Regions from separate parts of the Rhodoglobus sp. G.S.23 genome, predicted to be linked through region 2. Evidence: predicted binding sites of a transcription regulator. Region 2 holds the regulator's gene; the other holds the start of a gene.
What was found. The regulator LexA, encoded in region 2, represses DNA repair genes until DNA is damaged. The targets are predictions, from matches to a motif close to TCGAACANNTGTTCGA.
Positions count from the first base shown of each region.

Region 1: AC1ENN_RS06415 (Rv2578c family radical SAM protein) is a predicted target of LexA. The motif match lies at 1,512-1,527, and genes of this name have one in related genera.

Region 1 is NZ_CM155237.1:1,336,021-1,347,686, forward strand. Features, by position in the region: gene AC1ENN_RS06395 (LLM class flavin-dependent oxidoreductase) at 1-584, shown strand, start outside; gene AC1ENN_RS06400 (hypothetical protein) at 581-706, opposite strand; gene AC1ENN_RS06405 (hypothetical protein) at 742-936, opposite strand; gene AC1ENN_RS06410 (GNAT family N-acetyltransferase) at 933-1,397, opposite strand; gene AC1ENN_RS06415 (Rv2578c family radical SAM protein) at 1,536-2,627, shown strand; gene AC1ENN_RS06420 (Rho termination factor N-terminal domain-containing protein) at 2,821-3,087, shown strand; gene AC1ENN_RS06425 (thioesterase family protein) at 3,191-3,976, shown strand; gene AC1ENN_RS06430 (ArsR/SmtB family transcription factor) at 4,047-4,412, shown strand; gene AC1ENN_RS06435 (SRPBCC family protein) at 4,417-4,902, shown strand; gene AC1ENN_RS06440 (DUF4287 domain-containing protein) at 4,915-5,205, shown strand; gene AC1ENN_RS06445 (RNA-binding S4 domain-containing protein) at 5,202-5,600, opposite strand; gene AC1ENN_RS06450 (hypothetical protein) at 5,600-6,043, opposite strand; gene AC1ENN_RS06455 (CDP-alcohol phosphatidyltransferase family protein) at 6,127-6,711, shown strand; gene AC1ENN_RS06460 (FHA domain-containing protein) at 6,756-7,265, shown strand; gene ftsR (transcriptional regulator FtsR) at 7,265-7,963, shown strand; gene AC1ENN_RS06470 (MerR family transcriptional regulator) at 8,191-8,739, shown strand; gene AC1ENN_RS06475 (ParA family protein) at 8,800-9,600, opposite strand; gene AC1ENN_RS06480 (pyruvate carboxylase) at 9,722-11,666, shown strand, end outside.
Region 2 is NZ_CM155237.1:1,217,523-1,229,188, forward strand. Features, by position in the region: gene recA (recombinase RecA) at 149-1,309, shown strand; gene AC1ENN_RS05805 (regulatory protein RecX) at 1,318-2,121, shown strand; gene miaB (tRNA (N6-isopentenyl adenosine(37)-C2)-methylthiotransferase MiaB) at 2,166-3,701, shown strand; gene miaA (tRNA (adenosine(37)-N6)-dimethylallyltransferase MiaA) at 3,739-4,674, shown strand; gene dapF (diaminopimelate epimerase) at 4,661-5,539, shown strand; gene AC1ENN_RS05825 (class I SAM-dependent methyltransferase) at 5,577-6,200, opposite strand; gene hflX (GTPase HflX) at 6,242-7,792, shown strand; gene lexA (transcriptional repressor LexA) at 7,843-8,532, opposite strand; gene AC1ENN_RS05840 (LysM peptidoglycan-binding domain-containing protein) at 8,763-9,125, shown strand; gene AC1ENN_RS05845 (histidinol-phosphate transaminase) at 9,237-10,325, shown strand; gene hisB (imidazoleglycerol-phosphate dehydratase HisB) at 10,322-10,927, shown strand; gene hisH (imidazole glycerol phosphate synthase subunit HisH) at 10,927-11,559, shown strand; gene priA (bifunctional 1-(5-phosphoribosyl)-5-((5-phosphoribosylamino)methylideneamino)imidazole-4-carboxamide isomerase/phosphoribosylanthranilate isomerase PriA) at 11,639-11,666, shown strand, end outside.

The sequences.
Region 1 (11,666 bases), 120 kb from region 2:
ATGCTCTTGAAGAGGCTGGCCGTGATCGCTATTCTGCGCGAATCTACACACTGCTCACGATCATCACGGATGACACCACGGAGAAAGCTCACGCGAAGTATGCCGACTTTCTCAGCTACGCCAGCGAAGAGGGAGCGCTCGTCTTCATGTCCGGATGGATGGGGATTGACCTTTCGGAATATGACCTCGATGAGCCCATTGGCAACGTCAAAAGCAATGCAATCCAGTCAACAGTCGCCAACTTTCAGCAGGCAAACAATGACGGAAGCGAGTGGAAAGTTCGCGATATTGCCCGACTCGGCGCTATCGGGGGTCTGGGTCCGTTCATCATTGGCTCGGGCACGGAAATCGCGGATGAGCTGCAACAGTGGGTAGAAGAGACCGACGTTGATGGCTTCAATCTTGCGTATGCCATTACGCCAGGTACCTTCGAAGATGTCGTAGAGCACGTCATCCCTGTGTTGCGCGAGCGGGGTCTATATCCTGAGGAATACGTGGAGGGCACGCTGCGCAACAAGCTTCACGGACGAGGAAACCGGCTGCCAGCCGAGCATGCAGGGGCGAGTTATCGCCGACGTCCCTAGCGAAGCTCGAAGATGATCTCTTCGGTGTCCCGTTTCACGCTGGCGATTCCTTGACCCCAGAATTCACGACTGATCCAGTAGGTGAGCTCTCGCTGGTCGTCCATCATGAAGGTGGCTATCATTCCGGCGAGAGTTCCGCTGCGGTAGATCGCGCAGGCTACAACGTCGGGGTTCGCGAGAATGCGAGAAACCAGGAATCGAATTCGGCCCGGTCGTCGGGGTCTGGTGCCGTGAATGCGGCCATCGCGACCGACTCTGGATCCCGCATCCACTCGAAGACTGCATCACCGTCGCTGAGACGCAGGTCACGAAGGGTGACGCCGTCGTTTTTGGCGTCGGCGACTGAGGTCATAGCTTGATCGAATACTTAAACCCGATGTGCGATGCCTCGAAGCCCAGCTTCTTGTAGAAGCGATGCGCGTCGGTGCGCGCCTCATCCGATGTGAGTTGGATGAGCGAAGCGCCGAGTGTTGGCGCTGCGATGTCGATGACCCACCGCATCATCGCGCCGCCGATGCCCGATGAGCGCTGACTTGCCGCAACCCGAACGGCTTCGACTTGGAGGCGGTGTGAACCTCGCCGCGCCATCCCGGGAATCGCGGTCAATTGCATGGTGGCCACGACATCACCACTGGGGGCAACGACAACAAGCAATGCGTTCGCGGGAGTTGTTGCGATCGCGTGGAACGCTTTTTCGTAGGCCGGGCGATCTTCGGGGCGCGCGGTATCTCCCCGCAAGGCGCTCACTGGGTCATCCGCCAGAAGTTGAAGGATGGTGTCGATGTCGCCCAATTCGGAATACCGAAGCGTCATTTCACCATCTCGCGTGTGGAGAGTTGTCGGGACCGTCACTTTGGAAAACACTCTTATGACGTTATCAGCGTGGGCGGGGGCCTTAGTGCCGCATCAGCGGAAGTTGCCATTGATTAGAACATATGTTCGAATAGAAGCATGCGATGGAGCGGGCAACAGGTCAGCAGTGAGGCCCCCAACGCGCTGCCCGGCCTTGCGAAGCTCAACAATCTTGTGCGTACGGTTCGCACGCCAGACTTTCAGGGCGTCACCTTCTACGAGGTATTAGCCAAGAGCGCCCTCAACAAAGTCCCCACCGCAAGCGATATGCCGTTTGGGTGGACCATCAACCCGATGCGCGGATGCCTTCACCAGTGCACCTACTGCTTCGCTCGACCGACGCACGAATATCTCGACCTCGATTCAGGGAAAGACTTTGACACTCAAATCGTGGTGAAGGTCAATGTTGCTGAGGTGCTGGCCAAAGAACTCAGCAAGCCCAGCTGGGGAAGGCACGCTGTTGCTTTAGGAACCAACACTGACCCTTACCAGCGCGCAGAGGGTCGATACCGGCTGATGCCGGGCATCATCGCTGCATTGGCCGGTTCGGGAACGCCGCTCTCGATTCTCACCAAGGGCACCCTGCTTCGGCGAGATTTACCACTGCTGAAAGAGGCAAGCGAGCACGTACCCGTCGATATCGGGATGTCGATCGCGATCTATGACGATGAGCTGCAACAGTCGGTCGAGCCTGGTACGCCGACTGCGAAGTCACGCCTCGCCACAGTAACTGCGGTGAGAGATGCTGGCCTCGATTGCGCAGTCTTTCTCATGCCGATCCTGCCGTTTCTTACCGATACGCGTGATCACTTGGAGCGTGCAGTTGCCGCGGTGAAGGATGCCGGCGGAACATCAATTGCCTATTCTGCCCTTCATCTCAAGCCCGGGACCAAGGAGTGGTACTTCCAATGGCTAGAAGCGGCGCATCCGGAATTGCTCGAGCGCTATCACTCAATGTATTCACGCGGCACCTACGCTCCCATGGAATATCGTCACTGGCTAGCAGCCAAATTGCGTCCGATTATCCGTCGGCACGGTCTCGAGCGAACCGCACTTGACCCAGCGACAGGAATCGTTGGTTCGCGTGCCACCGTAAGTACGCGCGACGTCAATGGGGAGCGATCGCTAATCGCGGAAGAAATGCCGCCAGCCTTGGCCGCTAGGGCGATGCCGCAACCCATGTTGTTTTAGCGGTTCGCGCATACTCGCACCCATTCCTGCTCGCCGCGATCTGGGAGCAGGCTCCACGTTCGCTCGACGTTCTCAGAAATTTGTGGGGGCTCAGTCCGCCCGTGTTTATCGTGAATATGCTGCCTCGCGCAGCAAAGGGGTCGAAGCTGACGCCCCTAATGGAGACGAATCGAACTTGGGGAGTGAAACGAAGATGCCTGCCAACAAGAATTCACGGGTGAAGGACCCGGAGCTCTATGAGGAACTCCGCAACGACGGTGCGTCAGCGGAGAAAGCAGCGCGCATTGCGAACGCGGCGGCACGGGATGGACGATCCGAAGTTGGGCGACGAGGGGGAGAGTCAGGATCCTACGAAGACTGGACAGTCAAAGAATTGCAGAATCGGGCCCGCGAACTGGACCTGCACGGATACTCTTCGCTCAACAAGGACGACCTGATCGCGAAGCTGCGCGCACACTAGGAGTGCCGAGACGCGGTTCGATACGGCTCCTCGTGCCTGAGCGTGAGTGAGCAAATGTGGTGCACACGCTGCGGCCGGGAGACCGTCTCATTAGGCTGGTGCGGTGACCTCTCAAGCTTCTGCCTACTACGTTCGCCACGACGACACTCATTTTGAGTCCACGATTCACGCACAAGGAGCGTGGAATCCGCACGAGCAGCACATGGCTCCGGTTGCCGGAATTCTGGCGCACGCGCTTGAGTCATTCGAAGCGCGGACAGAACTCCGCATTGCACGCATCAGCTACGAGATCCTCGGGCTCATTCCTGATGGTGCTTTCGAAGTGAAGACAACGCTGCTGAGGCCGGGGCGCACAATCGAACTTGTCCAAGCTGAGCTCGTTGCTGCGGGTCGTGTCGCAGTTCGAGCGACTGCGTGGCGTCTTCACACCTCCGACACCTCAGCAGTAGAAGGAGTTGTCGACGAACGGATGTTGGCTCCCGAGCACGCAACTGGCGCAGTGAATCTCTCGAAGTGGCCAGGAGGCTACATTCAATCGATTGACGCACGGGCTCTTCCGGATCATGGTCCTGGACACGGACGCGTGTGGTTGCGCACACCGTATCCTCTGTTGACAGATGAGCCGGTAAGCGATTTTGTGCGGCTGATGGGGCTTGTTGACACGAGCAATGGCATCGCCACGCGCGTCAAGCCGGGGGAGGGCGGGTACGCCTTCCCGAATGTTGACTTGCAGATCCATCTCTATCGTGCGCCAACTGGGGAGTGGCTTGGATTGCAGAATGCCGTAAATTTTGGGGCTGATGGGGTCGGCCTGACATCGACTGTCCTCCACGATCTGAGCGGACCATTCGGTCGAGCTGAGCAGATCCTGACGCTCCGCAAACTGTAAGCATCCACCTGCTAATTAATTCTCATGTGGGTCTTGTGTTGCCCGTCCTGCGAGCGTAATCTACAACCAAATGGTTGTAGATGAAGTAACAGACGCCGAAGTGGACGCGATGTTTCGCGCTCTCGCTGATTCCACACGTCGTGACATAGTCACGCGCGTAATGCGGGAAGGAATCTCTGTCTCGCGTCTCGCCAGCAGCTATGAGATGAGTTTTGCCGCGGTTCAAAAGCACGTTGCCGTGCTGCAGGCGGCTGGGCTTGTGTCGAAGCAGCGCAGCGGCCGTGAGCAAATAGTTCGCGGCGATCTGACATCCATTCATCGAATCCAAGAACTTCTCTCGCACTTTGAAGAGGTGTGGGAGAAGCGAGCGCTGCGCATGGCCGCTGTGCTCAACGACGACCCCAATGACATAGACAACGAACGAAAGAACAGGTGAAGCAATGAACGTCACGAGCCACACCGATGTTGAGGCACTGACTCTCACGACGACCGCCGAGTTTCCCGCCACGCTTGAGCGCTCCTGGCAACTGGTCAGTGACCCTCGGCAACTTGAGCGCTGGTGGGGGCCACCCGAGTGGCCGGCGACGTTTGTGAAATTCGAGTTCGAGCCTGGCGGTCGCGCCCACTATTACATGACGGGTCCTGAGGGCGAGAAGATGCATGGCTGGTGGAAGTTCACCTCTATTGTCGAACCGCGCGAGCTATCGATAGAAGATGGATTTGCGGATGATGCTGGTGAGCCGAGTGGCGACCTCGGTGTTACGATCGCTCGCCTCGTCTTTGAGCCTGTAGACAACGGAACCCGGCTCACGATTCATTCAGGATTCGAGTCAGCCGCTCAGCTCGAGGAAATGATCAAGATGGGCATGGAAGAGGGAATGCGCGAAGCTCTTGGCCAAATCCGCGCCATCCTTGACGAAGGCTAGGCAGGAAGCGGGATGTCATTTCAGGCTTACCTGGACGCGGTAGAACAGAAGACCGGTCTCACGCCTCGCCAATTCATCGCGATCGCAGAGCAGAAGGGGCTTGCGGACCGATCGGTCAAGGCCGCTGAAATTCTGGAGTGGCTCAAGAACGATTACGGTCTGGGGCGTGGGCACGGCATGGCGATGGTGCACGTCATCACCAAAGGCCCAAACATTGACGCAAAGCATGTGGGCACCGCTGGTGCTCATCGTGACGAAGCTGACGTGCTTTGGCTCGATGGAATCGCAACGAAGCCGAACTAGTCGTCGCGTGGTCGCGAATCCGATTCGTCGCGACCCCGTAGCTTCTCCAGCTCGCGACGCTCGCGCTTGGTAGGTCGACCCGCTCCACGATCACGGCGGGGTGCCAGCGCCACTTCCTCGCGGGAGGGTGGCGGAGGAGTCTCATCGATGAAGCTCTCGGCGGCAGTGACTGCTGAGACTCGCTTCACGATGGTCTGTTTGACAACGAGGATGCGGTCGAATCCGGCAATGCGAATGCGGACCTCATCGCCAATTCGCACCGGATGCGCGGCTTTTGCGCTCGTACCGCCGATTTTGACGTGTCCGGCCCGGCAGGCTGCGGTGGCTTGTGAGCGGGTCTTGAAGACGCGCACTGCCCACAACCAGCTATCGACGCGTACTGTGCCTGCAGCCACTAGGCGCTGGCGAGTTCAGTTTTCCAGCGAACAAGGCGCTGCACTGTGGCGTTGTCATCGGCGGCGAGCGTGCTCATGGTGTCCTCGGGAACGAAGTAGTTGATGGCGAGGAATCCCCGCACCTTCTCCGAGGGGTCATCCACGAGCATCCGCAGCACGTCGCACGGCGCATATTCGTTGCGTGCCACGCAGGCGCGAACGCCCTCGTCAGTATCGCGAGCCAGCACCTCGAACACGTCGACGGGCGTGTTGTGGCTGCTCGCCGCACTTTCACGAATTTTCGGGTTGGGGTCGCCAGCCAAGATGCGCAGTCGAGCAATCTTGCTTGGGGTAACTTCTGGTGCTGGGTGAAGATCAGCGGCCTCTTCAGCAGTGAGCATCGATGGGGCCATTGCCCGCATTTGGGCCCGCTGCGCCGGAGTATTAAAGCGGATGCATGACATGGGGCTAAGGCTACGCCTGATGGCTAGCAAGTTCCTGTTTCGATCGCGGCATTTCGTGGTCGGATGCTCGCTACACTCGAAGTGTGGCAGTCAGCAGTTCACCCGAGATCAGCAACCGTGTCTGGACTGTGCCCAATGTGCTGAGTCTCATCCGACTCGCACTCGTGCCGGTGTTCCTCTTTTTCATCATCTCGGCACAGGATGCTCTTGCGCTTGTCGTTCTTGTCGTGTCGAGCGTGAGTGACTTTCTCGATGGCGTTATTGCGCGACGATTCAACCAGATCACCCGATTGGGGCAGTTGCTAGATCCCGCTGCCGATCGGCTTTTCATTTTTGCGGCACTTATTGGTTTGGCGGCACGGAATGTCATACCGTGGTGGCTTTTCATCATCATCGTCGCGCGCGAAATCATGCTCGTAATTTTGGGACTCATTTCGGCTAACTATGGATTTGGCCCGCTCCCGGTTCATCACCTCGGCAAAGTTGCGACAGCTGCACTGTTCTATGCTCTTCCAATCCTGATGCTCGGGCAGGCGTTTCCTGACGTCGCGTGGGCCACTGATCCCATCGGTTGGGCTTTCGCTTTGTGGGGTGCGTTCTTGTATTGGTGGGCTGGGTTCATCTATGTCGCACAATCGGTCCGAATTTCTCGCATTCCGAGGGGTTGAGGAGTGCTCCGATCCGATACGCTGTTCAGTCAGGGAGGTTTGCGATGGTTGAGTCAATGAATAGTGGTCACGGCGCCGACATGCAGTCGGCTGACGAGACGTCCGCGCAGCCTATTGTCGAGCGAATCGACACCACTGCTACTTATAGTCACGAGTTCGCGGCTCAGGTCGCGGCAATGGGCGCCGATGTTTCGGTCGATGAGCAGTCAGCAATTTCTGCGCTGCCTTCAGGTTCTGCGCTGCTGATTGTGCGCCGCGGACCAAATATTGGTGCACGTTTTCTGCTGGATGCCGACATCACTACTGTTGGTCGTCATCCCGAGGCGGATATTTTTCTCGATGACGTGACTGTTTCGCGTCGTCATGTCGAGTTTTTGCGTCGCGGTACAACATTCGATGTTAAGGATTTGGGCTCGCTCAACGGAACGTATCTCGGGGGTGACCGCATCGAGTCGACCGCGGTTCTTCGTGACCGCGCTGAGGTTCAGGTTGGCAAGTACAGGCTGACGTTTTACGCGTCTCGCCGTGACCTTCCGTCGGCGGCTGGTAATTAGTGGCTGGGGTTGCGCGTCAAGCGCGTCAAGCTCCAGCGCCAGTACTGTTGAGTATTGGGCAAGTTCTCGCAAAACTCAGTCCTGAGTTTCCCGATCTCACTCCGTCGAAGCTTCGGTTTCTTGAGGAGCGCAAACTCGTGGCGCCGGCACGAACGGCGTCGGGGTATCGCAAGTTTTCGTCGTCCGATATGGAGCGACTTCGTTTTGTGCTTTCCATGCAGCGAGACCATTATTTGCCGCTCAAGGTAATCCGTGGCTACCTCGAAGAAATGGATGCCGGGCGCACTCCTGAACTTCCTGGTGGTGCCGTTGCGGCAGCATCGATGCTGTCGGCCGAGCGCAAGCTCACGCGGGAAGAGTTAATTCGCGAAGCTGGCGCAAGCCCCATGCTTTTGAGCGATGCGATTTCGTCGTCGCTTATCGTGGCGTCCGATGTTTTTGGCGAAGATTCGCTTGCGGTACTGAAGTCGCTTGTCGAGCTTCAGCGCAGTGGAATTGAGCCGAGGCACTTGCGTGGCTTCCGTGCGTCCGCTGAGCGCGAGTTGGGGCTCATTGAGAGCGCACTGATGCCCGTAGCTCGTCGCAAGGATGCATCGAGCCGGGCTCGCGCTGCAGAGATGGCTCGTGAAATTGCGGGCCAGCTAGAGATTGTTCGCAGCAGTCTTATCCGATCTGCCCTTAGTCGACTCGATTCGTAGTACGGTCGATTCGTTGATCGTTTTCTGGTTGTGGCCGGGCGCGATTAGCTGACGTTGGCACAGTTACCCTGACTAATTCCGACACGCCGCGGAGTTTTTGCGAATGTCGTTGATCGATGCGGCGGGCGTGACTACCGTGGGGTAACACGAAAGATTAAGCGTCAACTTCAACATGAAGGTTGATCGTTTCTCGTGCTGGTCGAATCAGAATCTAGAGGGGCAATGCCATGAGTGAATTGAGCCGTAGCGAGACATCACGCTACGATCTTGGCCTTCTCTTCACTGACGGAATGCCCGACCTCGATGACTCAGCAGGCTACCGCGGTGCGGTCGCCGCTCGGGCAGCAGGAATCAGCTACCGCCAGCTCGACTATTGGGCCCGCACAGAGCTTGTTGAGCCAACCGTTCGTGGCGCAGCAGGATCAGGATCACAGCGACTTTATGGGTTCCGCGACATTCTGGTGCTCAAGCTCGTGAAGCGCCTTCTCGACACCGGCATCTCTCTTCAGCAGATTCGTGTCGCCGTCAACCAATTGCGTGAATCAGGCATCCACGATCTCGCCCAGACCACACTCATGAGTGACGGTGCCAGCGTCTACCTGTGCACCTCGAATGACGAAGTCATTGACCTCGTCAGCCGCGGCCAAGGCGTTTTCGGTATCGCCGTTGGCAAGGTGCTTCGTGAAGTTGAGACAAGTCTCATCGACATCGACACTGTCAAGGGCGAAGACCCCATGGATGAGCTGGCGAAGCGCCGCGCTTCCCGCGCTTCCTAGACGCACTCTGTAGCTACACCTTCGCAGGCACGCCCTGCGGGTCAGTGCCGTGCGGAAACGCTAGTTGTTGTATTCACCCATTCTCGCAGCGCGCATGACGCGATCGAGAAGCTGGTCGAAGTAACGCGCCATCTCTTGGGCGCTCTCGCCGGGCCAGACGTGGAGTGGCTTGGCCGCTCCCTGAGCCTGCTGCAGCGATGTGCGTTCTGGCAGCTGGGGGGAGAGGACGAGCGGCCCAAACATGTCTCGCAGTTCTTTGATGCGGAACTGGTGTTCAAGCGATTGTGAGCGCAAGCGGTTCACGATGATGCCGAGTGGTTGAAGTCGCGGGGATAGTCCTCGACGAATTTCTTCAATCGCTCGAAGGGCGCGGTCAGCGGCAGCAACCGAAAACAGGCCAGGTTCAGTGACGATGGAGACGCGGTCGCTGGCCGCCCACGCGGTTCGCGTAAGAGCGTTGAGAGACGGTGCACAGTCAATGAGCACCAGATCGTAGTCAGCCTCGACGTTGGCGAGAGCTTCTTCAAGCTTCCAGATCTCGCGGATGCTCGGGTGCGGGCCATCAAAATTGATCGCTGATGGCGATCCGATGAGTACATCTACTTTGCCGGGGCGGCCCTTAGTCCACCCGCTGGGGGCGATTGCCGCGCGCACGATCTTCTCTTTAGGAGAAGCGAGCACGTCGGCAATGTTGAGGTGACCGGTGACATCGATGTCCATTCCGGTCGACACATCCGACTGTGGGTCAAGGTCGACGACGAGGGTTCGAAGACCGCGAGCAAAAGCTGCCGAAGCGAGCCCAAGCGTCACGGTCGTCTTTCCAACGCCCCCCTTGAGGGAACTAACGCTAAGTACGTGCACGAGTAACGACGATACCTTCACTACAGTTAAGAAACCTAAAACTCCGCCAACTTTTGCGCACCCTTGAGGAAACTGCCAGAGTTCAATCACTCTAGGCTTGGTTTTTGTCAGGAAGGATCGAATGTTTAAGAAGATTCTCGTTGCTAACCGAGGTGAAATCGCGATCCGTGCAATGCGCGCGGCTGTCGAACTCGGTGCACGAACTGTTGCTGTTTTTCCCTACGAGGATCGAAACTCGGTTCATCGGCTCAAAGCGGATGAGGCCTACCTCATTGGTGAAGAGGGGCATCCTGTACGTGCCTATCTCGACGTTTCGGAGATTATCCGCGTAGCTAAAGAGTCGGGTGCTGACGCGATCTACCCCGGTTACGGCTTCCTTTCGGAGAACCCGGAGCTTGCTCACGCAGCAGCGGATGCCGGAATCGCCTTCATCGGTCCGCCGACGAAGGTTCTTGAGATGGCTGGCAACAAGGTCACGGCCAAGGAGCACGCTATTGCTGCGGGAGTTCCCGTGCTCAAGTCGACTCCGGCAAGTACTGATCTTGATGAACTTCTCGCGGGCGCCGATGACATCGGTTTCCCCATTTTCGCTAAGGCAGTTGCTGGTGGTGGCGGGCGCGGAATGCGTCGAGTGGAGAAGAAAGAAGATCTCCGCGATGCGCTTGTCGAGGCTATGCGTGAAGCGGAAAGCGCTTTCGGCGACCCGACAATGTTTCTCGAGCAAGCGGTTGTGCGACCACGCCACATCGAAGTTCAGATCCTTGCGGATTCGCACGGCAACATCATTCACTTGTTTGAGCGCGATTGCTCCGTTCAGCGTCGGCACCAGAAGGTTGTCGAAATCGCTCCAGCCCCCAACCTTGACGAGAACACTCGACAAGCGATGTACCGTGACGCCGTCGCCTTTGCGAAGTCTATTGACTACGTCAATGCCGGCACTGTCGAGTTCTTGCTCGACACGGCGGGGGAGCGCAAGGGTGAGCACGTCTTTATCGAGATGAACCCGCGCATTCAGGTGGAGCACACTGTCACTGAAGAGGTCACCGACGTCGACCTCGTTCAGTCTCAGATGCGAATTGCTTTTGGCGAGTCCCTCGAAGAATTGGGGCTCCGTCAAGATGAGCTCAAGCTCCGCGGAGCAGCCCTCCAGTGCCGCATCACGACCGAAGACCCGGCGAGTGGGTTCCGGCCTGACACCGGAAAGATCACGACGTACCGCTCGCCTGGTGGCGCGGGCATCCGTCTGGATGGTGGAACGGTTTCTGCAGGGGCGCAAATTTCTCCGCACTTCGACTCCATGCTCGTGAAGATGACGTGCCGCGGTCGTGATTTTGCGTCCGCTGTGCGACGCGCACGTCGTGGACTGGCTGAGTTCCGTCTTCGCGGTGTGACGACAAACATCCCGTTCCTTCAGGGAGTGCTCGATGACCCGGAGTTCATTGCGGGAGATTTGAGCACGGCGTTCATCGATGAGCGCCCGTGGCTCGTGAACTCACACCGGTCTAAGGACCGTGGAACAAAGATCTTGACCTGGTTGGCTGAAGTGACCGTCAATCAGCCCAACGGCGACGGTGCAGGAATCATCAACCCGCAGCTCAAGTTGCCTCAGGTTGATCTTTCCCTTGAGGCTCCTGCCGGTTCACGCCAAAGACTGTTGGAACTGGGCCCTGCCGGCTTCGCTTCAGCTCTTCGTGAGCAGAAAGCTCTCGCGGTAACAGAAACGACATTCCGCGACGCCCATCAGTCGCTCTTGGCTACTCGCGTGCGAACTCGAGACTTAGTTGCTGTAATGCCGCATGTTGCGCGGTTGACTCCGCAATTGCTTTCGGTCGAGGCCTGGGGCGGGGCAACGTATGACGTCGCCCTGCGTTTCTTGGCTGAAGATCCGTGGGAGCGCCTCGCGTCAATGCGGGAGGCTCTACCTAACGTGGCCATCCAGATGCTTCTTCGCGGTCGCAACACTGTCGGCTACACCCCGTACCCCACCGAGGTTACGGATGCGTTTGTCCGTGAGGCTGCGAGCACCGGCGTCGACATCTTCCGCATTTTTGATGCGCTCAACGATG
Region 2 (11,666 bases):
ACGCCGCTGCCCTGGAATGTCAGAGCAGGCACGTAACGTGGCATTTAGTAACACAGCCTTTGTCGGGAGGTTGCGGACCTTGCATTATCGGTCCACACGAATCGCGACAGCCTATGGGCAGCAACCTACGACCAATGGAGAAGATGTAATGCCATCAGCAGCAGACCGCGAGAAGTCCCTAGAGACAGCCCTCGCTCAGATTGACCGTCAGTTCGGCAAAGGTTCAGTTATGCGCCTCGGCAGCGATGAGCGCGCTCCGGTCGAGGTGATTCCCACCGGTTCGATCGCTCTCGACGTCGCGCTGGGTATAGGCGGGCTTCCCCGCGGGCGAATCGTCGAGATCTACGGTCCGGAGTCTTCGGGTAAAACTACGTTGACCCTGCACGCAATTGCCAACGCTCAGCGCAACGGCGGTATTGCCGCATTCATCGATGCAGAGCATGCTCTTGACCCCGAATATGCCGCGAAGCTTGGCGTAGACATTGATGCTCTGCTCGTCTCGCAGCCCGACACCGGCGAGCAAGCTCTTGAAATCGCCGACATGCTGGTGCGAAGTGGGTCAATTGACCTCATCGTTATTGACTCGGTCGCTGCACTCGTTCCTCGTGCAGAAATTGAAGGCGAAATGGGCGACACCCACGTTGGTCTTCAGGCCCGACTTATGTCTCAGGCATTGCGCAAGCTCACCGGTGGCCTCAGCCAAACCAACACCACCATGATCTTCATTAACCAGTTGCGTGAAAAGATCGGTGTCTTCTTCGGCAGTCCCGAGACCACCGCCGGCGGTAAGGCGCTCAAGTTCTACGCCTCGGTTCGACTCGACATCCGCCGCATCGAAACGCTGAAAGACGGCACGGACGCAGTGGGAAACCGCACGCGAGTAAAGGTAGTCAAGAACAAAATGGCGCCACCTTTCAAGCAGGCAGAGTTCGACATCCTCTATGGCATCGGAATTTCACGCGAGGGTAGCCTCATCGATTTCGGCGTGGACCATGAGATTGTCCGCAAATCTGGTGCTTGGTACACCTATGACGGTGACCAGCTCGGCCAGGGTAAAGAGAAGTCGCGAGCCTTCCTGCTCCAAAATCCTGCCATTGCGCTGGAGATTGAACAGAAGATCATGCGCAAACTCGGTGTGGGCGCTGAAGCGAAAGCAGCGAACGCGAGCGAGGCGAAAGCCTTGGCCGACGCCGCAGTGAAGGCGGAGAAAGCTGAGAAGGCGGCGAAGGCCAGCGCTAAGGCTGACGGACCGGTGCTGCCAGTAGCTGACAAAGCAGCTACCCCGCTTAAGACAGCCGTAGGCCAGTAGGTTCTGTTATGACTTCCTCCGACGATGAATTTCTCGCACCCGTCATCAACCTGTTTGGGGATCGTTCCGGTACCCAACGGAACGGGGCGGCGGATTTATCGCCGGAGGAGTCACCAACGCTCGAAGCTAGTGGCGACCAAGGCGAATCCCTTGGACGGGCGGATTCGCGTGCAGCCGACCTGGCACCGGTGCGTGCACTACCGACCATGGCTGACTTCAGCCCCGCTCACTCCAAGGAACAAACACCCGATACGGATGACTCCAAGACTCAAGCTGAGCCAGTTCGCGCGCAGTCACAAGCGCAGCGACGTCAAGCGCGAGACGGCTTCTCGGAGATAAGCCAAGTGAGCATGCGGGCACTCGCTCGACGGGGCATGTCGTCACACGAAATGACGCAGTTCTTAGCCACTCGAGAATTCGAATCTGAAGACATTGATTGCGAAGTCGAACGGCTGGAGAGCTGTGGACTACTCGACGACGCCGCACTCGCCGAAACACTCGCGCGAACACTACGCGATCGAAAGAAACTTGGCGCTTCAGCTATCCGTGCCGAACTGCGTCGACGCAATATCGACCAAGAGCACATTGCTGCGGTGCTCGACGACGATCGTGACGAGGAGCAAGAGCGCGCGAACGAGGTTGCGTTCAAGCGAGCTCCTCAGCTTCGCTCACTCGACGGAGTCACAGCCAAGCGTCGGCTCACGGGGTTTCTCATGCGCAAGGGGTACTCAGGGTCCGTAGTCTCGGCGGCAGTCACCGCCGCGCTCTCCTCTGGCTCAAGCGAATCTTCTGGCGGGCCCACCTTTAGGTAACACACCGTCAAGCGGAGATGGTCCAGAGGCTTAAGGTGGAAGACATGATTGATGAGAAACTGGCCGCCCCACGCAGCTACGAAGTGCGCACCTACGGTTGCCAGATGAATGTGCACGACTCCGAGCGACTCAGTGGCTCCCTTGAGGCAGCCGGCTATATTCGCGCAACCGAGGGCCAAGCAGACGTCGTCGTCATTAACACCTGTGCGGTTCGCGAGAACGCGGACAACAAGCTCTACGGCAACCTCGGCATGCTCGCCAGCGTCAAAAAAGAACACGAAGGCATGCAAATCGCCGTTGGCGGTTGTCTTGCGCAAAAGGACAAGAACGTCATCCTCGAGAAAGCACCGTGGGTAGACGTGGTCTTTGGAACCCACAACATGGGCTCCCTTCCCGCTCTTCTCGAACGCGCCCGCCACAATGAAGAAGCGCAACTCGAAATTCTTGAGTCGCTTGACGTCTTCCCCTCGACGCTCCCGGCAAGACGAGAATCCACCCATAGCGCGTGGGTATCGATCTCCGTAGGCTGTAACAACACGTGCACGTTCTGCATCGTGCCAGCGCTACGTGGAAAAGAAAAAGACCGACGTCCCGGCGACATCCTCGCCGAAGTTCAAGCCATTGTTGACGACGGAGCAATCGAAGTCACCCTGCTCGGGCAAAACGTGAACTCCTACGGAGTTGAATTCGGTGATCGTCAAGCGTTTAGCAAACTCCTGCGAGCAGTCGGCGCGATCCAAGGTCTCGAACGTGTGCGCTTCACCAGCCCGCACCCGGCAGCTTTCACCGACGACGTCATCGACGCAATGGCAGAGACGCCCAATGTGATGCCGCAACTGCACATGCCCCTGCAGTCCGGCTCAGACCGCATCCTCAAATCAATGCGCCGTAGCTACCGCTCCACCAAATTCCTCGGAATCCTTGACCGAGTACGAGCCCAAATGCCGCACGCCGCTATCACCACTGACATCATCGTCGGTTTTCCCGGTGAGACAGAAGAAGACTTCCAAGAAACCCTGCGTGTGGTTGAAGAGTCGCGATTCGCCTCGGCCTATACATTCCAATACTCCATCCGGCCTGGAACGCCCGCCGCCACAATGGACGACCAGATCCCCAAAGAGGTCGTACAAGAGCGCTACGAAAGACTCGCGGCTCTTCAAGACCGCATCTCGCGCGAAGAAAACGACAAACAAATCGGTCGCACCGTCCACGTCATGGTTACCGCGACCGAAGGACGCAAGCAAGCAGAAACCGCCAGGCTATCGGGCCGTGCCGAAGACTCGCGACTTGTGCACTTCGATATTCCCGAAGGCAGTGCAACGCCGCGTCCCGGCGACGTCGTCACTCTGACAATCACCGAAGCTGCAGCATTTCACCTTGTAGCAGACACTCCAGCGGGCCAGACCCTTGACATCCGTCGAACCCCAGCCGGAGATGCGTGGGATCGCGCACAAGCCGAGTCCTGCGGAGTGCCGACCGGCGCGGCCACTACCGACTCCGGCCCACGAGTATCACTTGGCCTCCCGACCATCCGTGTCTCGACAACGCCGATCTATGACCCAACAGACTCCCTCCGCTAATCCCGAGCATGCGGTCTCCAGTGACGAGCACGGCTTCATGCACGACCTCGTTGTCATCGTCGGGGCGACAGGAACCGGCAAGTCAGAGCTATCGCTCGACATCGCTGAAGGGTTCGCGCGTCACGGAACTCACGCCGAGATCGTTAACGCAGACGCAATGCAGCTCTATCGCGGGATGGACATCGGCACGGCCAAGCTCCCGATAAGTGAACGACGCGGCATTCCTCATCACCTGCTCGACGTCCTCGATCCTAAAGACGACGCCAGCGTCGCTCAGTATCAGGTGGATGCGCGTCAAATCATTCGAGAAATCCAATCTGCTGGAAACGTACCCATCCTTGTTGGCGGCTCCGGTCTCTACGTCTCGAGCGTCATTCATGATTTCCAGTTCCCTGCCCGCGACCCGCACGTGCGAGCACGACTCGAGGCCGAGCTGGAAACATTCGGCGCTGGCATCCTATTTCAGCGTCTCCGCGAGTTGGATGCTGATGCCGCGCAATCGATCGGCGCCAGCAACGGTCGCAGAATAGTTCGCGCCCTTGAGGTCATCGAAATCACAGGAAAATCCTTCGGCGCTGGATTACCTGAAGAAAACAAGCTCTGGACGTCAACCCGCATTGTTGGCCTCGCTGCTCCGCGCGACAAGCTAGTGGCCAGACTGAACGAGCGCGTGCAGAATATGTGGGATTCCGGGCTGCTCGATGAGGTTCGTGCGCTGCGTCCGCACGGTTTAGGCACCACCGCTGCCCGCGCGATCGGCTATGCCCAGGCCATTGAACAGCTGGAGGGCACACTCTCTGAAGCAGAAGCCATCGAGCAAACGGCGGCGCTCACGCGTCGCTACGCTCGACGCCAAGTTGGCTGGTTCAAACGTTATGCGCAGTGCCGCTGGCTCGAATACGACGCTGCTGATCGTGCCCAGCGTGCTCTGGCGATCGTGATGGGGGAGAATGGTCAGCATGGCGACGCTTAACTTCACAAAAGGTCAAGGAACGGGCAACGATTTCGTGCTCTTCGCTGATCCAGACGGTGAGCTCGACCTCACCCCGCAGCAGGTTGCAGCGATCTGTGATCGTCACTTTGGTGTTGGTGCAGATGGGATCATCCGCGCCGTACGGTCTCGCAGTCTCGATGCGGGCGCTGCGGCGCTTGCCGAAGACGCCGACGCCGAGTGGTTCATGGACTACCGCAATGCGGACGGCAGCATCTCGGAGATGTGTGGCAACGGCATCCGTGTCTACGCCGAGTTTCTCGCCAACGAAGGCTTTGTGGATTTCGAACCCGGCGATACTTTGCCAATTGGTACTCGCGGTGGTGTTCGCGATGTTCAGCGCAACATGGCTGGCTACCAAGTCGACATGGGACGTTGGGCACTCGACGGTGGAGAACCGCTCGTGAGAGCGAAAGAGCTTGAGATCGCCCGCCCGGGACTCGGTATCAACGTAGGAAACCCCCACGTGGTCGTTGCTCTCGCCGAAGAATCAGAACTCGACGGTGTTGACCTCGGCTACATCCCTGTAATCGATCCTGTGCCCGAGCACGGCGCGAATGTCGAGTTCGTGGTGCCGGCGGATCCACTCGTCAAAGACGGAGTTGGTTCGATTCGGATGCGCGTGCATGAACGCGGCAGCGGGGAGACCTTGTCGTGTGGCACTGGGGCCGTAGCAGCAGCGCTTGCCATTCGTCACTACGCGGGCCCGAACGCACCGCATCAGTGGCGCGTTACGGTGCCGGGCGGCACCGTGGTTGTGCGGATGTTCCCGACCGAAGACGGCGAACACGTCTCGCTCAGCGGTCCGGCGGAACTCGTTTACACCGGCAGTCTCGAACTGGCTTAGTTTCCGCGCTGCAGAGCGGCTAACTGCCGAGATTTTGTTAGTTCGCGTCGGTTGCGCGTTTGTGCGCCCGTAATACGCGATACCCCTTGCTGATGGCGGCGCGACTGAATGTGAAGTTGTCAGGGAATGCGGACTCCATCCAGCGATGTAGGGAATCCGAGCCGAGGTTGCGTTGAACAACGAGCCAGGCATCCGCATCCATTTCGAGCCTCGGCAGCCACGTTTCAAGAATGTTGTGAAGCTCGCCCTTGCCTACGCGAATGGGCGGATTCGACCAAATAGTCATAAACGTTATGTCTTCGGGAACATCTTCGGGCAGAACCGCGTTAATATTGGGTATGGACAATTTCTTGGCGTTTGCGCGCACCAGATCCAGTGCGCGCTCGTTGACGTCCACCGCCCACACCGTTGCATGAGGTGATTCGAGGGCAAGGGTGAGCGCCATCGGACCCCAACCGCACCCGAGATCAAGCAAGTTACCTCCCGGAGGAGGCGCTGGCACGTTCGACAAGAGAACTTGAGTTCCCGCGTCAATGTGCGCGGGGCTGAAGATCCCATTTGACGTGACAAGTTCTCGCTCGACGCCAGCAATGGTCGCGTGAATCGTCCGCAATTTGAGATCACTCTCGGGTGAAGACGAGAAGTAATGCTCGTTAGCCATGAACAGAACTTACCGAAAACTAGAGAAGTAGGGTTAACCCAATGACGCGAAACACGACAGAAACCAGTATCGAGGCCAACAACGGCGACGACGCCGAGCGTTCCGTCGAGCGCGTTCTCGCCAGCGAAGGCTCCACTCATGCTGCCGTAACGCGCTTCGGTGCTGGGGCATCTGGGGCGCAAGCGCTCCAATCGGATGCTCATTATGAAGCCGACCGAGACGGCGACCAGTTTGATCGAGACGACCGGCACGCACTGAAGCGTGTTCGAGGGCTCTCAACAGAGCTTGATGACGTCACCGAGGTCGAGTACCGCCAGCTGAGGATCGAAAACGTTGTGCTGATCGGAATCTACGGTCAGGGAGCGCTTCGGGAAGCGGAGAACTCACTTCGGGAGTTGTCCGCTCTGGCAGAGACCGCAGGCGCAGTGGTGCTTGATGGCCTCTTGCAGAGCCGTTCGCACCCTGACCCAAGCACGTACTTCGGTAAGGGCAAAGCAATTGAGCTGCGCGACGTTGTAGCCGCTACCGGCGCGGACACTGTCATTGCCGACACAGAACTTGCTCCCAGCCAGCGTCGTGCACTCGAAGATGTCGTCGGCGTGAAGGTGATCGACCGCACAGCGGTGATCCTCGACATTTTCAGCCAGCACGCGACAAGCCGTGAAGGCAAGGCTCAAGTGGAGCTAGCCCAAATGGAATACCTGCTTCCACGACTTCGTGGTTGGGGTGAATCGATGTCTCGCCAGGCCGGTGGCCAAGTGGGTGGCGCCGGCGCCGGTATGGGTAGCCGTGGTCCTGGTGAAACCAAGATTGAACTCGATCGCCGTCGCATCCACACTCGCATGGCTCGCCTACGCAAGCAGATCAAGGGATTCGCGCCCGCTCGGGAGGCGAAACGCGCCAACCGTGACCGGTTTGAGGTGCCAAGTGTCGCTATTGCCGGCTATACCAACGCAGGCAAGTCGAGTTTGCTCAACCGTCTGACTCGCGCCGGCGTGCTCGTAGAGAATGCGCTCTTCGCAACGCTCGATGCCACTGTGAGACGTTCGGAGACAGCAGATGGCCGGCTATTTACGCTTAGCGACACTGTTGGTTTCGTGCGCAATTTGCCGCATCAGCTTGTGGAAGCGTTCCGGTCGACCCTCGAGGAGATCGGGCAGTCTGACGTCATCGTGCACGTTGTTGACGCCTCCCACCCAGATCCCGGTGCTCAGCTGAGCACGGTGCGCGACGTCATCGGTGAGCTGGGTGCCCGCGACATCCCTGAAATCGTTGTCTTCAACAAGAGCGACCTTGCGGATGACGACCAGCGTTTGTTGATTCGTGGACTTGAGCCGACGGGAATCTTTGTTTCTGCCCGCTCGGGTGAGGGCATCGACGAATTGAACGCGCGTATTGCGGAACTTTTGCCAGCTCCGGAGGTCGAGGTGACTCTGCTCGTGCCCTATGACCGTGGAGAAGTCATCTCGCGCCTCCACGTGCAGGGGCGCGTGTTGGCGACGGACTATCGCGAAGATGGAACCCAGGTGCGGGCGCTTGTGCACCCGGCTCGACTAGCCGAGCTCGAAGAGTTCGTGAGTAAAGCTTCGTAGCGTCTGGTCGCGAGCTTGCGCGTTGGGCGCGAGCTCGCGATTAAACCTGCTTAGAGCGAGCGCAGTACCGTAACGACTTTGCCGAGCACTGTGGCGTAGTCACCGAGAATGGGCTCAAAGTTGGAGTTGCGTGGCAGTAGCCATGTGTGACCGTCGCGTTGACGAAATACCTTGACGGTTGCTTCGTCATCGAGCATTGCGGCAACGATGTCGCCATTTTCGGCTGTCTGCTGTTGGCGCACAACAACCCAGTCGCCGTCGCAAATGGCAGCGTCGATCATTGAATCTCCGACGACCTTCAGCATAAACAGGTCACCTTTGCCAACAAGTTGGCGGGGGAGAGGGAACACTTCTTCAATGTGCTGCTCTGCAGTGATGGGGATACCGGCGGCAATGCGGCCGACGAGCGGAACCATCGCGGCATCACCCATCGATGGGCTGATCGTGCTGGATTCGTCGACGGCGCTTGGCACGTCGATAAGAACTTCGATGGCGCGGGGGCGGTTGGGGTCGCGGCGCACGTAGCCGCTGAGCTCGAGCTGGTTGAGCTGGTGGGTAACGCTCGATAGCGAGGAGAGGCCGACAGCGTCTCCGATCTCGCGCATGCTCGGCGGGTAGCCCTGAGTAGCGACTGCTCGCTGAATCATCTCGAGGATCGCGAGTTGTTTCGCGCTCAAGCTGGTTCGCCGGCGGGTGCCACGCTCTGCGGCGTCGCCATTTGCGGCTATTGAGTCGGTCACGAGTCCTCTATTTCTGCCTCTAACGATTCCAATGTCAGTGGCTCATTCGAAACTGTATCCGCAGAACAAGCCAAAAACAAACATTTGTTCGAGTGTCGCGAGGCAATGTCGGTGGCTTGTTCGAATATGTACTTGAAATTAGAACAATTCGAATGTATGTTCGGAACACAGCTTCGCACCCGACTCTCCCGGCCGAGAGTCGGGTGCGGGAACCCCTAGAGGAGAATTTGATGTCCACTGCAGTGATTGCACCCAACGCGGAATCCCGTGCTCGGCAGTCCGCACCGCGTCTTCGCCTCACAACGCGTGGTCGCGTCGTCTTGATGACGCTCGCGGCCACGCCGTTGGTTGTTGCGGCTCTCGTTTTCTCCCTCAACGGTGGTGACGCTGCCGCTACGTTGGAGTCAAACGAGAACGCGTTCGTTTACGTCGACGTTTCCGCAGGCCAGTCGCTGTGGAACATCGCAGAGACCCATGCTCCTGGGCACGATCCGCGCGATGTTGTTGCTCAGTTGATTGAGCTCAACCAGCTTCCCTCAGCAGATGTCTTTGCGGGTCAACAGCTCGCGATCCCTGCCAGCTTTTCTGAATAGAAGCGCGCGCTAGCTCTTCGCGCGGTTCGCTCGTGGTGCATGCGAGAACGTAGAGGCTGATTGATTGAGGCAGCGTGACGCTTGTCAGCCGTCTGCATCTAGCATTGTGGAGTGACTTCGCTTTCAGATCTCCCTATCCGTGACGACCTTCGAGGGCTCAAGCCCTACGGTGCACCTACCGATCCGGTGAGCATCCAACTCAACGTCAACGAGAACACCCACCCCATCCCCGAGGCGGTGGCCACCGATATTGTGATGGCGCTGGCAAGAGCAGTGATGACCGCAAATCGCTATCCCGATCGAGAGTTCACTGAACTGCGGGAGAGTCTCGCCGAATACCTGGGGCACGGCCTCGCCGCTGCGAACATCTGGGCAGCAAATGGTTCCAATGAGGTACTTCAGCAAACGCTTCAGGCCTTCGGCGGTCCAGGCCGCAGCGTTCTCGGATTCCCGCCCACGTACTCTATGCACCCCATCATCGCCTCAGGCACCGGCACCGAGTGGGTTACGGCTTCTCGTGATGCCGGCTACGACCTCACTCCCGAAACAGTGGTGGCGGCGATAGCTGACCTTTCGCCGGACATCGTGTTTCTCTGTTCGCCGAATAATCCCACCGGCACTCCCGTCAGCAACGAGACGGTCGTCGCCGCCTACGACGCGACCGACGGTATCGTGCTCGTCGATGAAGCCTATGCAGAGTTCTCCGACCGCGAGACGGCGCTGTCACTGCTTGAGGGACGGCCGCGCCTCATTGTTTCCCGCACCATGAGCAAAGCGTTCGCGTTCGCCGGAGCTCGAGTGGGGTACTTGGCCGCCGATCCGGCTATCGCCGATGCCCTCAGACTCGTACGATTGCCGTACCATCTCTCCGCTTTGACGCAGGCGGCCGCAGTTGCCGCGCTTGCTCACGCCCCTGAGATGCTCGCGATGGTTGGGGAGATTAAAACTCAGCGCGACCGGATGAGCGCCGGGCTTGCGGAGTTGGGGTTCACCCCCGTACTGACCGAAGCAAATTTCGTGCTCTTCGGGAATGTTGCGGATCCGCAAGCACTGTTTAACAAGTTGCTCATTCAAGACATTTTGATTCGCGATGTCGGTATACCTCACCACTTGCGGGTCACTGCAGGCACTGAAGCAGAGACCACGGCATTTCTGGATGCGATGGCTGACCTCCAAGCGCTCGGTAGAGTTGAGCAATGACTTCACAGCGCACCGCGACGATCACGCGCGAGACCAGCGAGTCGAGTATCGAACTCTCGATCAATCTCGACGGAACAGGTACCTCATCCATTGAGACGAGCGTCCCGTTTTATGACCACATGCTCACCGCATTCTCGAAGCACTCACTGATCGACCTCACTGTGAAGGCGACCGGTGACACTCACATTGATGTCCACCACACTGTGGAAGACATTGGCATCGCTTTGGGTCTTGCCATCAAACAGGCGCTCGGCGACAAGGCCGGCATTTCTCGTTATGGCGATGCGCTTGTTCCTCTTGACGAGGCGCTTGTTCGAGCGGTTGTCGACGTCTCGGGTCGTCCGTACCTCGTGCACACGGGGGAGCCTGCCGGGTTTGAGATGCACTTGATCGGTGGACACTTCACGGGATCGATGGTTCGTCACGTTTTCGAAGCGATCAGCTTCAACGCGGGTATTACCGTTCACATCACTGTCTTGGGTGGGCGTGACCCCCACCACATCGCTGAGGCTGAATTCAAAGCCTTTGCTCGTGCGATGCGCGGTGCTGTTCAGCCCGATTCCCGTGTCACCGGAATTCCGTCAACAAAGGGTGCGCTCTAGTGGTTGCGCCCTCAGTTGTCATTCTGGATTACGGATCGGGCAATATCCACTCTGCGGCTAAGGCTCTAGAGGCTGCCGGCGCGAGCGTGCGATTGAGCGCTGACCGTTCTGTTGCTGAGGCCGCTGACGGGCTTCTCGTGCCAGGGGTTGGCGCATTTGCTGCTGTCATGTCGGCACTGGAATCAGTGCGCGGTGGTGCGATTATCGAGAAGCGCCTGACAGGCAGCCGCCCAGTGATGGGGATTTGTGTCGGAATGCAGGTGCTGTTTTCTTCCGGCGATGAGCACGGTGTTCAGACCGACGGACTCGATGAGTGGCCGGGTGTTGTAGAAAAGTTACCTGCTCCAGTTTTGCCCCACATGGGCTGGAACACGGTCGAGACTCCCGACGACACGACTATTTTCGATTCGATTCGCGACGAGCGATTCTATTTCGTCCATTCCTATGCTGCACAGCAGTGGACACTTGACGTTCAGCCCCCATTTCCACAACCCAAGCTCACGTGGGCAGACCACGGCGGTCGCTTCCTCGCTGCCGTCGAAAATGGACCCCTGACGGCTACTCAATTTCACCCGGAGAAGTCTGGCGAAGCCGGAATCCGACTACTAAGCAACTGGTTGGAGACGCTCTGATTTTGCGTCAGTTCGACGTGCACTAGTATCGGATGCTTGTGCGCGGCGTTCCGCGATCAGGTCTTCAGAGAGCAAATCTATGAGCGAGTTCAATAAAACACCCAGCC